Regions from separate parts of the Yersinia hibernica genome, predicted to be linked through region 1. Evidence: predicted binding sites of a transcription regulator. Region 1 holds the regulator's gene; each other region holds the start of a gene.

Region 1 (3,192 bases):
GGTCTCTTTATTTACGCGGCGTCATCGCGACGTAGAATTGACGGAGGCAGGCAGAGTTTTTATCAAAGAAGCCCGCGATGTTATCAAAAAAATGAATGACACACGCCGTCAGTGCCAGCAAGTCGCGAATGGTTGGCGCGGGCAATTAAATATTGTGATTGATAAAATCGTCAAACCACAGCGCAGTCGCCGTTTAGTGCAGGATTTTTATCGTCATTTCCCGGATATCGAATTGCGGGTGCGTTATGAAGTGTTTAACGGCGTCTGGGATGCACTGGTGGATGGGCAAGCTGATATGGCTATTGGGGCAACACGTGCTATCCCGGTGGGTGGGCGGTTTGTGTTTCGTGACATGGGTTTTTTGAGCTGGCATTGTGTGGTCAGTGTCAATCATCCTTTAGCCCAATTAACCGGGCCTATTAATGATGACCAGCTGCGGCCTTATCCCTCTTTGTGCCTGGAGGATACCGCGCGAAATTTACCTAAACGGGATACCTGGACATTGGATAATCAGCAGCGGTTAGTCGCACCGGATTGGGCGACGGGAATAGACTGCTTGTGTGAAGGGTTATGTATCGGAATGGTTCCGGCCCATATGGTGTCACCATTGATTCAACAAGGAAAATTGGCGGCATTAACACTGACAGAGCCCCTGCCGGACAGCCCGTGTTGTTTGACCTGGGAGCAGCATAATCATTCCCCAGCCTTAGCATGGATGCTGGATTATCTGGGTGACAGTGTCACGCTAAATGATGAGTGGCTAAAAGATGATAATGATGGCACGCCGGGAGCGGCAGGATGAGCTGCCGGTAACCTGTGGGGCTACCGGCAGGGGAAGCTTAACGGCGATAATCGCGATAGGGGCCATCAGCAACAGAGCGGCGCTCTATCAGTTTCGGATGGACTTCAATGGTTTGCGGGTCTTCGCGTTTACTGACAATACGGTCGAGTAACATGGCAAAAGCCATTTCACCCAATCTCTCTTTGGGTTGATGAATGGTGGTCAGCGCCGGTGAGAAATAGCGGGCATTGCGCACATTATCATACCCGATCACTGAAATATCTTGTGGCACTCGCAGGCCCAGTTCATCCGCAGCACATATTGCGCCCATTGCCATAATATCGCCACCACAGAACACGGCCGTCGGACGATGTTTTTGTGTCAGAATTTGGTGCATAGCCTTATAACCAGACTCCGGCTCAAAATCGCCTTGCACCACCCACTCATCACGTAATGGAATATTGGCTTCTTCCAGGGCTTTCAAAAAGCCCTGATGGCGGCCCCCCCCGGTATTACGCGATAATTGACCAGGAATAGCGCCAATATCGCGGTGACCGCGCTCGATAAGATAACGACCGGCTAAATAGCCGCCTTCGAAAGCATTATCAATAATCGAGTCGGTAAAATCGCCACGAGCAGTGCCCCAGTCCATCACCACCATAGGGATATTGCGATAATCTTCCAACATTCCCAGTAATTGTTCCGGATATTCAGAACACATCACCAATAATCCATCGACACGTTTTTGTGCCAGCATGGCCAAATAGGCTTTTTGTTTATCCAGATTATTATGTGAGTTACATAAAATGAGGGTGTAACCTTGGCTATAACAGCTATTTTCAACTGCCTCGATCACTTCAGCAAAATAGGGTGCTTCACTGGATGTCGCCAATAAGCCAATGGATTTGGTGTGATTGACTTTCAAGCTACGGGCCACCGCGCTGGGTGAATAATGCAGCTCTTTAATGGCCGCCCACACAGCGGCCTTGGTATTTTCGGCGACGAAACGAGTTTTATTGATAACGTGCGAAACGGTGGTGGTGGACACACCCGCGTGTTTGGCCACATCTTTAATCGTTGCCATAGAAAAAATGACTCCTAAGCTCACCTGTTACAGCAGGTAAGTATTATGTTAATCGTTTGCCTGCATGACTCGAATACCGCTCAGACAGCAACACGATAGTGGGCTGGCGAGCGAAGTCAGATGGTGGTCTGAGCCTATTTATTGGATGTTATTAGTCAGTATGCAGTTATGAACTGCGAATTTTGTCTGATCTGGAGGAAAAGTGGAAGCGCTAATCAATGTTATAAAGTGCGTAATGAGCACAAGATTTTTTTCCCTAACTGTGGGAAAATGATTTGACGCACTCATTGTGTGCCTTTTCCCTACTAAAATTAACCGGCTGAGGAGTTTTTATGGATACCAATCTGAAGATGTCGCTAATTACCACTGTTGGTGCGCTGGCAATGATTATTGTCTTTAGCTTCGTGGCGGTAATGAATTAATTCACCTGCATGCCGGTGATAAGTAGGGCGGTTTACCCGCCCTTAATTATTGCGCCGCGATTAAGCTAAATTCTGCTCAACAAAAGACCAGTTAACCAAAGCCCAGAAGTTCTCCAGGTATTTTGGTCGCGCATTACGATAATCAATATAATAAGCGTGTTCCCATACATCCACCGTCAACAGCGGCTTATCTTGGGTCGTCAGCGGTGTTGCTGCATTTGATGTACTGACAATGGCTAGGGAGCCATCCGCTTTTTTGACCAGCCACGTCCAGCCCGCACCAAAGTTTTTCACTGCGGCATCAGTAAATTGTGCTTTAAATTCAGCGAAAGAACCGAAAGATTGCTGAATGGCAGCGGCAATTTTGCCTGTCGGTTCGCCGCCCCCATTGGGTGACAAACAGTGCCAGTAAAAGGTGTGATTCCAGACTTGGGCCGCATTATTAAAGATGCCACCACTGGAGGTTTTGACTATCTCTTCCAGGGTTTTACCCGCAAATTCGGTATCTTTAATCAGATTATTGAGGTTGACCACATAGGTGTTGTGGTGCTTGCCGTAATGGTATTCCAGCGTTTCAGCAGAAATGTGCGGTTCCAGTGCATTTTGTGCATAAGGTAATGCCGGTAATTCAAAAGACATCGCGCTCTCCTTTCGGGGTTGCTCAGGGTGTTTGCTCCTCAAATTCAATCATTAGCCAGCGCTAAGAAAGGTGAGGGGCGGTTAAAATCGTAATTGTTGTATTTTTGTTGTGGGTATTAATTTTAACAACTTTCGGCAGGAATAACAGGTATAACCACACAGATTAATGGGGAATGGCACCCGATAAGCCTATCGGGTGTGGTGATGCGATTAGCGGATGGTTTTCGGTGTTACGACACGGCGAGCGCCGACATAATGATCTTGCC
Region 2 (3,192 bases), 380 kb from region 1:
AGTTAACCGCATAAACAGCAAACTCATTGCGCAAGCGCAGAACTTGTTCTTTCGTCAAGCCACTGAATGAGAACATACCATTCTGGTTAATGATAAAGCTGAAATCTTGCTGAGCGCCTTTCTCTTGCAATGTATTAACAAACAACTGGCGCATACGATGAATACGCTGGCGCATATCTGTCAGTTCTTGTTCCCAAATAGCACGCAGCGCAGGATTGCTGAGTATGGTCGCAACAACTGAAGCACCATGAGCTGGTGGGTTGGAATAGTTAGCCCGAATAACTGCTTTCACTTGGCTAAAAGCAATATCAGCCACTTCACTGCTTGCGGCAACCACTGTGCAAGCCCCAACACGCTCATTATATAAACCGAAGTTTTTGGAATAAGAACTGCAAACAATCAATTCTTGATGCTTAGCGGCAAAAATACGCAAGCCCTGAGCATCTTCTTCCAAGCCTTTAGCAAAGCCCTGATAAGCGAAGTCAAACAGCGGCAACCAACCTTTTGCGACCGACAGTTCAGCCAATTGGCTCCACTGCGCTTCTGTTGGGTCGATCCCGGTTGGGTTATGGCAACAGCCATGGAACAGCACGACATCGCCCGCTTGCGCTTCTGACAGGCTATTTAATAAGCCATCGAAGTCCAGCGCATGGTTTGCAGCGTCATAATAGGCATATTCAACAACTTCTAATCCAGCAGCAGCGAAGATGTTTTTATGGTTTGGCCAGCTTGGATTGCTGACCCAGACACGTTTGGCGCTGGTTTGGTGGGCAATAAAGTCAGCGGCGATACGTAATCCACCAGTACCCCCGGGGGTTTGTGCGGTGCGAGCACGTTTATCAGCAATAATCGCACTGCTAGCCCCGAACAGCAGTTCCTGAGTACAACTGGCGAAAACTGGCAGGCCATCAATACCTAAATAATTTTTGGTGACTTCATTTTCTAGCAAATACTGCTCAGCTTTCTTTACGCTGGTCAGCACCGGCGTCTTCCCGGTTTCGTCTTTGTAGACACCAATCCCCAGGTTAATTTTATTAGGGCGGTCATCCGCGCGGAAAATATCGGTCAGGCCCAGAATTGGGTCCGCTGGTGCAGCAGTGATTTTTTCAAACATGTCAGAGGCTTCCATGGCTTAGCGTTAAGCAAACAGAACCATCAGGGTAGCGCCAGTTGCAGACTTTGCCAACCGTTTGCGAGAAAAAGAAATGAATGTTGTGAGGCGAGGGGATTCAGGGTGAAAAATCGGCAGAATAGGCCAATCAGTAGCGTAATATCCCTAAATTGACTAAGGTGAAAACAAAAAGACAGAGCCGAGGCCCTGTCTTTTTTAACTTACATCAGCAGATGAACTGCGTGATTAAGTTTAACTTAGAACTGGTAAACCAAGCCAACACCAACAACGTTGTCTGTGTTCAGACCGTTTTTAACAGTGAAGGTGTCTTCGTCCAGCAAGTTGATTTTGTAATCAACATAGGTAGACATGTTTTTGTTGAAGTAGTAGTAAGAACCAACAGAAACATATTTCAACAGGTCATGGTTGTCGCCAGTTGCGTCATTCAGATCCTTGCCTTTAGACTGAACATAGCCTAAAGATGGACGCAGACCGAAGTCGAATTGGTACTGTGCAGTAATTTCCAGGTCACGAGTTTTGTTCGCGATAGTGTTAGTTGCAGTACCGTATGGAGTCATGTTCTGAGTTTCAGCATACATAACAGCCAAGTATACGTTGTTAGCGTCGTATTTAGCACCAACGTTCCATGCTTGCGCTTGGTTACCTGGAGCGGTAGAAGAATCTTTCTGCAGAGTCGTACGGTTTGCAGTAGAGTAACCAGCACCGAAGTTCACGCCGTAGCCGATGTCGTAAGTTGAAGACATGCCGAAGCCGTCGCCATTAGACTCTTTAACATTGCCATTACGTTCGTTTTTGCCTTGGTATTGCAGGGCAAAGTTCAGACCGTCAACCAGACCGAAGAAGTTGGTGTTACGGTAAGTTGCCAGGCCAGTAGAACGGCCAGTCATGTAGTTGTCAGAGTTGGAGATTGAATCACCACCGAACACTGGCAGCATGTCAGTCCATGCGTTGACGTCATAGATTACGCCGTAGTTACGGCCGTAGTCGAATGAACCGAATTCAGCAAATTTCAGACCAGCAAAGCCCAGGCGGGTTGCGTTGCCATCTTGAGCGTCACCGCCTTCGGTGTTGTTGGCTTGAACGTTGTATTCCCACTGGCCGTAACCGGTCAGTTGGTCAGTAATTTGGGTTTCGCCTTTGAAGCCAAAACGAACATAAGATTTGTCGCCGTCTTGTTTAGCGTTATCAGAGAACTGGTGACGCGCGTCAACTTTACCGTACAGGTCAAGTTTGTTGCCGTCTTTGTTGTAGATTTCTGCTGCATTAGCTGCGCCAGCTGCTAACAGTGCTGGGATTACTACTGCAAGAATATTGCGCTTCATCATTATTATTACCCTCATTGGTGTTATTCGGACACCTGCCACTGCCGCCAATAATTTTTTTGGAACTATTGTTGAGAGTTTGGTGTCGTCTGTGTCTGAACGCAGTGTTCCATTCACAGGCCCTATAATCCACACCGAAAATGCTACCAATTACCAGAATATGTTTCATTAGGGCACAATGTGTTACTAAATGTAAATATCAGGGAACTTTGTGATTCAGATCGAACTTTAAAAAATGACAAAAGCCAGCAGAGCTGGCTTTTATTTATACAAAAATACAAATTTTTTCTAAATGACGAACTTAGAAACTGGCATTTCTTGGTGTCCGAGGGAATGGAATTACGTCCCGTACGTTTTGAACCCCTGTTACATATGAGATCAAACGCTCAAATCCAAGGCCAAAACCTGAGTGTGGCACTGTGCCATAGCGACGCAGGTCACGATACCACCAATAATCTTCTTTATTGAGGCCCATTTCTGCCAGACGAGCATCCAGGACATCTAAACGCTCTTCACGTTGTGAACCACCGATAATCTCACCAATGCCAGGGGCGAGAACATCCATCGCCGCCACGGTTTTGCCATCTTCGTTCATCCGCATATAGAAAGCTTTGATATCTTTTGGATAGTTTTTAACCACAACCGGAGCTTTAAAGTGTTTCTCAGCTAAGTAACGTTCATGCTCAGAAGATAAATCAATGCCCCAAGAGACATCATTTTCAAATTTCTGTCCAGAAG
Region 3 (3,192 bases), 930 kb from region 1:
CTCAGCCAGCACCCCCTGACGCTCCAATTCTAATGCGCAGTTCAGTGCAGTCTGGCCGCCCATGGTTGGCAATACTGCGTCCGGGCGCTCTTTTTCAATGATTTTGCGCACCACTTCCCAGTGAATCGGCTCGATATAAGTTGCATCGGCCATCTCGGGGTCAGTCATGATGGTGGCGGGGTTAGAGTTCACCAGAATAACGCGGTAACCCTCTTCGCGCAGTGCCTTACAAGCCTGAGCACCCGAATAGTCAAACTCACAAGCCTGGCCGATAACAATCGGGCCTGCGCCCAGAATCAGGATGCTTTTTATATCTGTACGTTTTGGCATGGTATTCGCTCCTGATTATTTATTGGTATGGCTCGCGGTCGCGCGATGAGCTTTAATCAGCTCGATAAAGTGATCAAACAGCGGGGCGGCATCATGCGGCCCTGGGCTGGCTTCCGGGTGCCCCTGGAAGCTAAACGCTGCTTTATCGGTACGGTGAATCCCTTGCAGAGAACCATCGAATAAAGAAACGTGTGTGGTGCGTAGGTTGGAGGGCAATGAGGTTTCATCAACCGCAAAACCGTGGTTCTGCGCGGTGATCATCACGCAATTGGCATCCAGGTCTTTTACCGGGTGGTTGCCACCGTGATGACCAAACTTCATTTTGACCGTTTTTGCGCCGCTCGCTAGGGCCAGCAACTGATGGCCTAGGCAAATACCAAACACCGGGATATCAGTATCCAAGAAGCGTTTAATCGCCGCGATAGCATAATCACATGGCTCCGGATCGCCTGGGCCGTTGGACAGGAAAATACCATCCGGACTTAACTTCAGAACATCTTCAGCTGGGGTCTGTGCCGGGACAACAGTTAGGCGGCAGCCTCTATCAACCAGCATACGCAGAATATTGCGCTTCACACCATAGTCGTAAGCAACAACATGGAATGGGAGGTCTGCTGGCTGTTTCGCAGCCGGTAAATCCCCTTCTAATGTCCAACTACCTTGCAGCCAGTGATAAACCTCTTTGGTGGTCACTTCTTTGGCCAGATCCATGCCTTTTAAGCCCGGAAATGCTTTGGCTTTTTCCAGTGCCAACGCAGCATCAGACAAATCACCCACAATAATGCAGCCGTTTTGTGCACCCTTCTCGCGCAGTAACCTGGTCAACTTACGCGTATCGATATCCGCAATTGCCACGATATTGTGGCGCTTGAGATATTCAGCTAAGCCTTCTTCATTACGGTAGTTGCTGGCAATCAATGGCAGGTCGCGAATGACAAGACCTTGGGCGTGTACTGCGGAGGATTCTTCATCGGAGGCATTGGTGCCGACATTGCCGATATGAGGATAAGTAAGAGTGACTATCTGGCGGGAGTAGGAAGGATCAGTAAGGATTTCTTGATAACCGGTCATCGACGTATTGAAGACCACTTCCCCCACTGCCGTACCCTCTGCCCCGATGGCCCGACCGTGAAATTGGGTTCCGTCTTCGAGAACCAATAGCGCTGACTTAATCAAAACACCCTCCAAGGAATAAACAGTCACATTATTTGCATATTAATTCATACCTAGCGACCTAAATCAATGCAAAAACCGCCCTCAAAGCTAATTTTTGGCAAATTGGGCGCATTTTAATGATGAGTGATGCTCTTGTCTAGCCAAAGTGCCATTTTTTCTCTGTTTTTTAACGTTCTCATTAAAATGAGTAGATTACCGTGGCAAAAACACATGCTAACTTAATATAGTAAACGGTTGCGAGGGTGAGTGACTGAAAAAAAACGCGCTGGTGTGATGAAAATGAGTAATAGGGCTTAACGGGGAGGATAAAAGACAAAAAATAGATAGAAAACACATAAAAATAAATGTTAACAATAAAAAATATAATTAATTGTATTATTTATCAATTTAAATAAAAAAGGACAATAAAATATTGCCCTGTTATCATATGATTATGATAAAAACAACCACATCACGGGTTGTACTTTACACCATTAAAGTTCGTTTAAATTCAGTACATCCCGCATGTCAAATAGGCCATTTTGGTGCTTAGATACCCAAATAGCAGACTTAACCGCCCCATTGGCAAAAGTCATGCGACTGCTCGCTTTGTGCGTGATTTCAACCCGCTCGCCAATATCAGCAAACATCGCGGTATGTTCCCCGACAATATCGCCTGCGCGCACAGTGGCAAAACCGATAGTACCCGGCTGACGCTCTCCGGTGTGGCCCTCGCGGCTATAAACGGCACAATCTTTCAGTGACCGACCTAAAGATTCGGCTATCGCCTCCCCCATTGCCAACGCGGTACCCGATGGCGCATCCACTTTATGGCGATGATGGGCTTCAATAATTTCGATATCGGTGTAATCCCCCATCACTTTAGCGGCCTTCTCAAGCAACTTAAGCACCACATTGACCCCAACACTGAAGTTGGCGGCGAACACAATGCCAATATCCGATGCGGCGGCACTGATAACGGCTTTGCCAGCATCATCAAAGCCAGTGGTACCAATGACCATGGCTTTACGGTGTTTGCGGCAAATCGCTAAATGTTCCAATGTGCCCTCTGGGCGAGTAAAGTCGATCAACACATCAAAATGATCAGTTACTTTCGATAAATCATCATTTACCTGGATATTCAGTGAACCGGTACCGGCCAATTCACCCGCATCACTTCCCACTAACGTGGAACCTACCCGCTCAACAGCAGCCCCCAGTACAACACCTTTTGTCTGTGTAATTGCCTGGATAAGCTGCCGGCCCATGCGGCCACCCGCGCCGACAACGGCGATACGAATTGTTGAATCAGTCATTAGTTCTCCCAATATTGTGTCATCTACCCTGACAAGGGTTCAGATTAGCTGCCTGCCATGGACTCTACCAGCCTATTTAATCTGTATTAGAAAAAAATGATATACGCCCATTTTTATCAGTGAAACCACTTAATTCCTTGCATCACGTCCGCCGCCTCAAGCCGATAGCCTTTGTAAGCGGCCAAATGCCCCATTCAGCGGGTTACAGTGCGATTACCCTTCATCAAGCATAATGCGCTTATTAAGCATATTCATGCAGTTATTACGATATTTACCGGTAAAAAAAGCAGCCACGAAGGGCTGCTTGATATTGCTGATGAATACTTAGCCGAGATCAATCGATCTGTTTAACCTCAACACGTAATTCTTTGGGAACTTCAAAGACGATATT
Region 4 (3,192 bases), 1.7 Mb from region 1:
CATGGGGCGTGATGTAAGTTTTGACGAACACTTGGGAGAGACGTTATGGATGCATTATGCCCGGTTTGCCAGTTGGCAATGGTGCAAGTGAGTGGTCACTTTCATTGCGCTAACTGTCATGGTAGCTATCAACAGCAGGCGGATTGTCCTGATTGCGGCAAACCGCTGCAAGTATTGAAAGCGTGCGGTGCGGTTGATTATTTTTGCCAGCAGGGGCATGGGCTGATTTCGAAAAGCCGTGTTCACTTTAGTTATCTGCCGACGGTGTGATGGGCCGGCAGAGCGGTTTGGTTAGCGGGCAAAAATCGTGCTGGCTGAGTGTTACTCCGCGACTTTACGCTGGCGCGGCTTCTTGGCGACATTTTTCTTTGCCACGTTAATCTGGGTGATTTCACTTTCCACCCAACCATCTTGTAATCTGGTGGTGAGCTTATCGCCGGTATGCACTTGCTGGGTAGTCTTGAGTAAGGTGCCTTCAGGGGTCTGCGTGACACTGTAGCCTCGGGCCAGTGTAGCCAGTGGGCTGACCGTCTCCAATTGTGAGCAGGCAATACCAAAGCGCTGGCGATAACCATTAAGTTGGCGCTCCAAGGCTTGACGTAAGCGGTATTCTTGCTGCTGTACCCGCTGGTTATAACGGTGGATCTGTCCTTGCGGCTGCACTTGAACCAAGCGCTGTTGTAACCGCTCAGTGCGCCGGCTTAATAAACGAATTTGGCTTTGCGCGCTCTCGGTTAATCGGCGCTGTAACTTCAGCAACAGTGTTTGCTGACGCGCCAGGCGTAAATGCGGATGTTGTTGTTGCAGCCGGTGCTCAAGGCGCGTGAATTGCTGGCTGCGCTGCGCCAAATAGTAATCCATCGCCATTTCCATCCGCTGCTGCTGCCCCTGAATTTGCCTGACTAGCTCAAGCTGGTTGCGGCTGACTAACTCTGCCGCGGCTGAAGGGGTTGGCGCGCGTAAGTCAGCGACGAAGTCAGCAATGGTGATGTCGGTTTCATGGCCGACGGCACTGACAATCGGAATGCGGCTGTTAAAAATGGCGCGCGCCACTCGCTCGTCATTAAAACTCCACAAATCTTCCAGTGAACCGCCCCCGCGCCCGACAATCAGCACATCACATTCACCGCGTAAGTTGGCTAATTGAATAGCACGAACAATTTGTAACGGGGCATCAACACCTTGCACTGATGTGGGATAAATAATGACCGGCAATGAAGGATCACGGCGTTGTAATACCTGCAAAACATCGTGCAGTGCCGCGCCGCTGGATGAGGTAATAACCCCGACTTTTTTCGCCGGGGTGGGCAGCGATTGTTTATAACTTTGGTCAAAAAGCCCTTCGGCGGCCAATTGTTGCTTGAGTTGTTCAAACTGCTGTTGCAGTAACCCGTCACCGGCAGGTTGCATGCTTTCGGCAATTAATTGGTAATCACCGCGCGGTTCATACAGGGTAATTGTGGCCCTGACCAACACTTGCTGGCCATTTTGCGGGCGAAATGTTGCCCGACGATTACTGTTGCGAAACATCGCGCAGCGCACCTGCGCCCGATCGTCTTTCAAGGTGAAATACCAATGACCAGACGAGGGTTGAGAGAAGTTGGAAATCTCGGCAGTGAGCCAAATCTGGCCCATTTCCATTTCCAACAGCTGTCGCACCGTCTGATTCAGGCGGCTAACAGTAAAAATTGATGACGCAGAAGATTGTGACATGTGACCTAGATCAAGTTTTTAAACAAGCACTTAATTGATTGATATTACCTGCCTCAAACTGCTTGGCAAGAAAAATAATGAGAAAGTGCTGGAGGCAACCGATTACGCTCTGTATAATGCCACGGCAATATTTTATCTTTTTACATTCACCTTGGTGAGATATTGCCCATGCTACGTATCGCGAAAGAAGCTCTAACATTTGATGACGTCCTCCTGGTTCCAGCCCACTCCACAGTGTTGCCTAATACGGCAGAACTGGGTACCCAACTGACTGCAACTATCCGCCTAAATATCCCTATGCTGTCCGCAGCAATGGATACCGTAACCGAAGCTCGTCTGGCCATAGCGCTGGCACAAGAGGGCGGTTTAGGGTTCATCCACAAAAATATGTCCATCGAGCGCCAGGCTGAAGAAGTTAGCCGGGTGAAAAAACACGAAAGTGGCGTGGTTACCGAGCCACAGACTGTGACCCCAACCACCACCCTGCGCCAAGTGAAAGAACTGACCGCCCGTAATGGTTTCGCCGGTTATCCGGTGGTGACCGAAGATTACGAATTGGTCGGGATCATTACTGGCCGTGACGTTCGCTTCGTGACCGACTTAGACCAACCGGTGACTGCGGTAATGACCCCGAAAGAGCGCCTGGTGACTGTTAAGGAAGGCGAAGCTCGCGACGTTGTTCTGCAAAAAATGCATGAAAAGCGGGTCGAGAAAGCCTTGGTGGTTGACGACAGTTTCCATCTGCGCGGCATGATCACGGTAAAAGACTTCCAGAAAGCCGAACGCAAGCCTAATGCCTGTAAAGACGAGCATGGCCGGCTACGTGTTGGTGCTGCTGTCGGTGCCGGTGCTGGCAATGAAGAGCGTATTGATGCGCTGGTTGCCGCGGGGGTTGATGTTCTGCTTATTGACTCCTCCCATGGTCACTCTGAAGGGGTTTTACAGCGTATCCGCGAAACCCGCGCTAAATATCCGAACCTGCAAATTGTTGGCGGGAATGTGGCGACCGGGGCCGGGGCTAAAGCATTGGCTGATGCCGGTGTCAGCGCGGTTAAAGTGGGTATCGGCCCGGGCTCAATCTGTACCACCCGCATTGTGACCGGTGTGGGTGTGCCACAGATTACGGCAATTGCTGATGCGGTTGAGGCGCTGGAAGGCACTGGAATTCCGGTTATCGCCGATGGTGGTATTCGTTTCTCCGGCGATATTGCTAAAGCCATTGCAGCCGGTGCGTCCTGCGTGATGGTGGGCTCTATGCTGGCGGGGACTGAAGAATCTCCGGGTGAAATCGAGCTCTATCAGGGCCGTTCATTCAAATCTTACCGTGGTATGGGTTCTTTGGGGGCGATGTCTAAAGGCTCTTCAGATCGCTATTTCCAGACCGACAATGCTGCCGATAAATTGGTACCTGAAGGTATCGAGGGGCGGGTGGCATATAAAGGTTTGTTGAAAGAGATTGTGCATCAGCAAATGGGCGGC

The links. The regulator PurR, encoded in region 1, represses purine synthesis genes. The targets are predictions, from matches to a motif close to CANGCAAACGTTTGCNTG.
Positions count from the first base shown of each region.
Region 2: the regulator PurR is predicted to act here: its motif matches at 1,180-1,197, upstream of D5F51_RS06125 (amino acid aminotransferase).
Region 3: the regulator PurR is predicted to act here: its motif matches at 1,730-1,747, upstream of carA (glutamine-hydrolyzing carbamoyl-phosphate synthase small subunit).
Region 4: the regulator PurR is predicted to act here: its motif matches at 1,805-1,822, upstream of guaB (IMP dehydrogenase).

Region 1 is NZ_CP032487.1:1,696,344-1,699,535, forward strand. Features, by position in the region: gene punR (DNA-binding transcriptional activator PunR) at 1-802, shown strand, start outside; gene purR (HTH-type transcriptional repressor PurR) at 840-1,865, opposite strand; gene cydH (cytochrome bd-I oxidase subunit CydH) at 2,198-2,287, shown strand; gene sodB (superoxide dismutase [Fe]) at 2,348-2,926, opposite strand; gene D5F51_RS08035 (C40 family peptidase) at 3,137-3,192, opposite strand, start outside.
Region 2 is NZ_CP032487.1:1,317,442-1,320,633, forward strand. Features, by position in the region: gene D5F51_RS06125 (amino acid aminotransferase) at 1-1,114, opposite strand, end outside; gene ompF (porin OmpF) at 1,369-2,454, opposite strand; gene asnS (asparagine--tRNA ligase) at 2,756-3,192, opposite strand, start outside.
Region 3 is NZ_CP032487.1:763,521-766,712, reverse strand. Features, by position in the region: gene carB (carbamoyl-phosphate synthase large subunit) at 1-330, opposite strand, end outside; gene carA (glutamine-hydrolyzing carbamoyl-phosphate synthase small subunit) at 346-1,506, opposite strand; gene dapB (4-hydroxy-tetrahydrodipicolinate reductase) at 1,980-2,801, opposite strand; gene ispH (4-hydroxy-3-methylbut-2-enyl diphosphate reductase) at 3,136-3,192, opposite strand, start outside.
Region 4 is NZ_CP032487.1:3,399,042-3,402,233, reverse strand. Features, by position in the region: gene D5F51_RS16015 (AEC family transporter) at 1-17, shown strand, start outside; gene D5F51_RS16010 (zinc ribbon domain-containing protein) at 46-270, shown strand; gene xseA (exodeoxyribonuclease VII large subunit) at 322-1,713, opposite strand; gene guaB (IMP dehydrogenase) at 1,882-3,192, shown strand, end outside.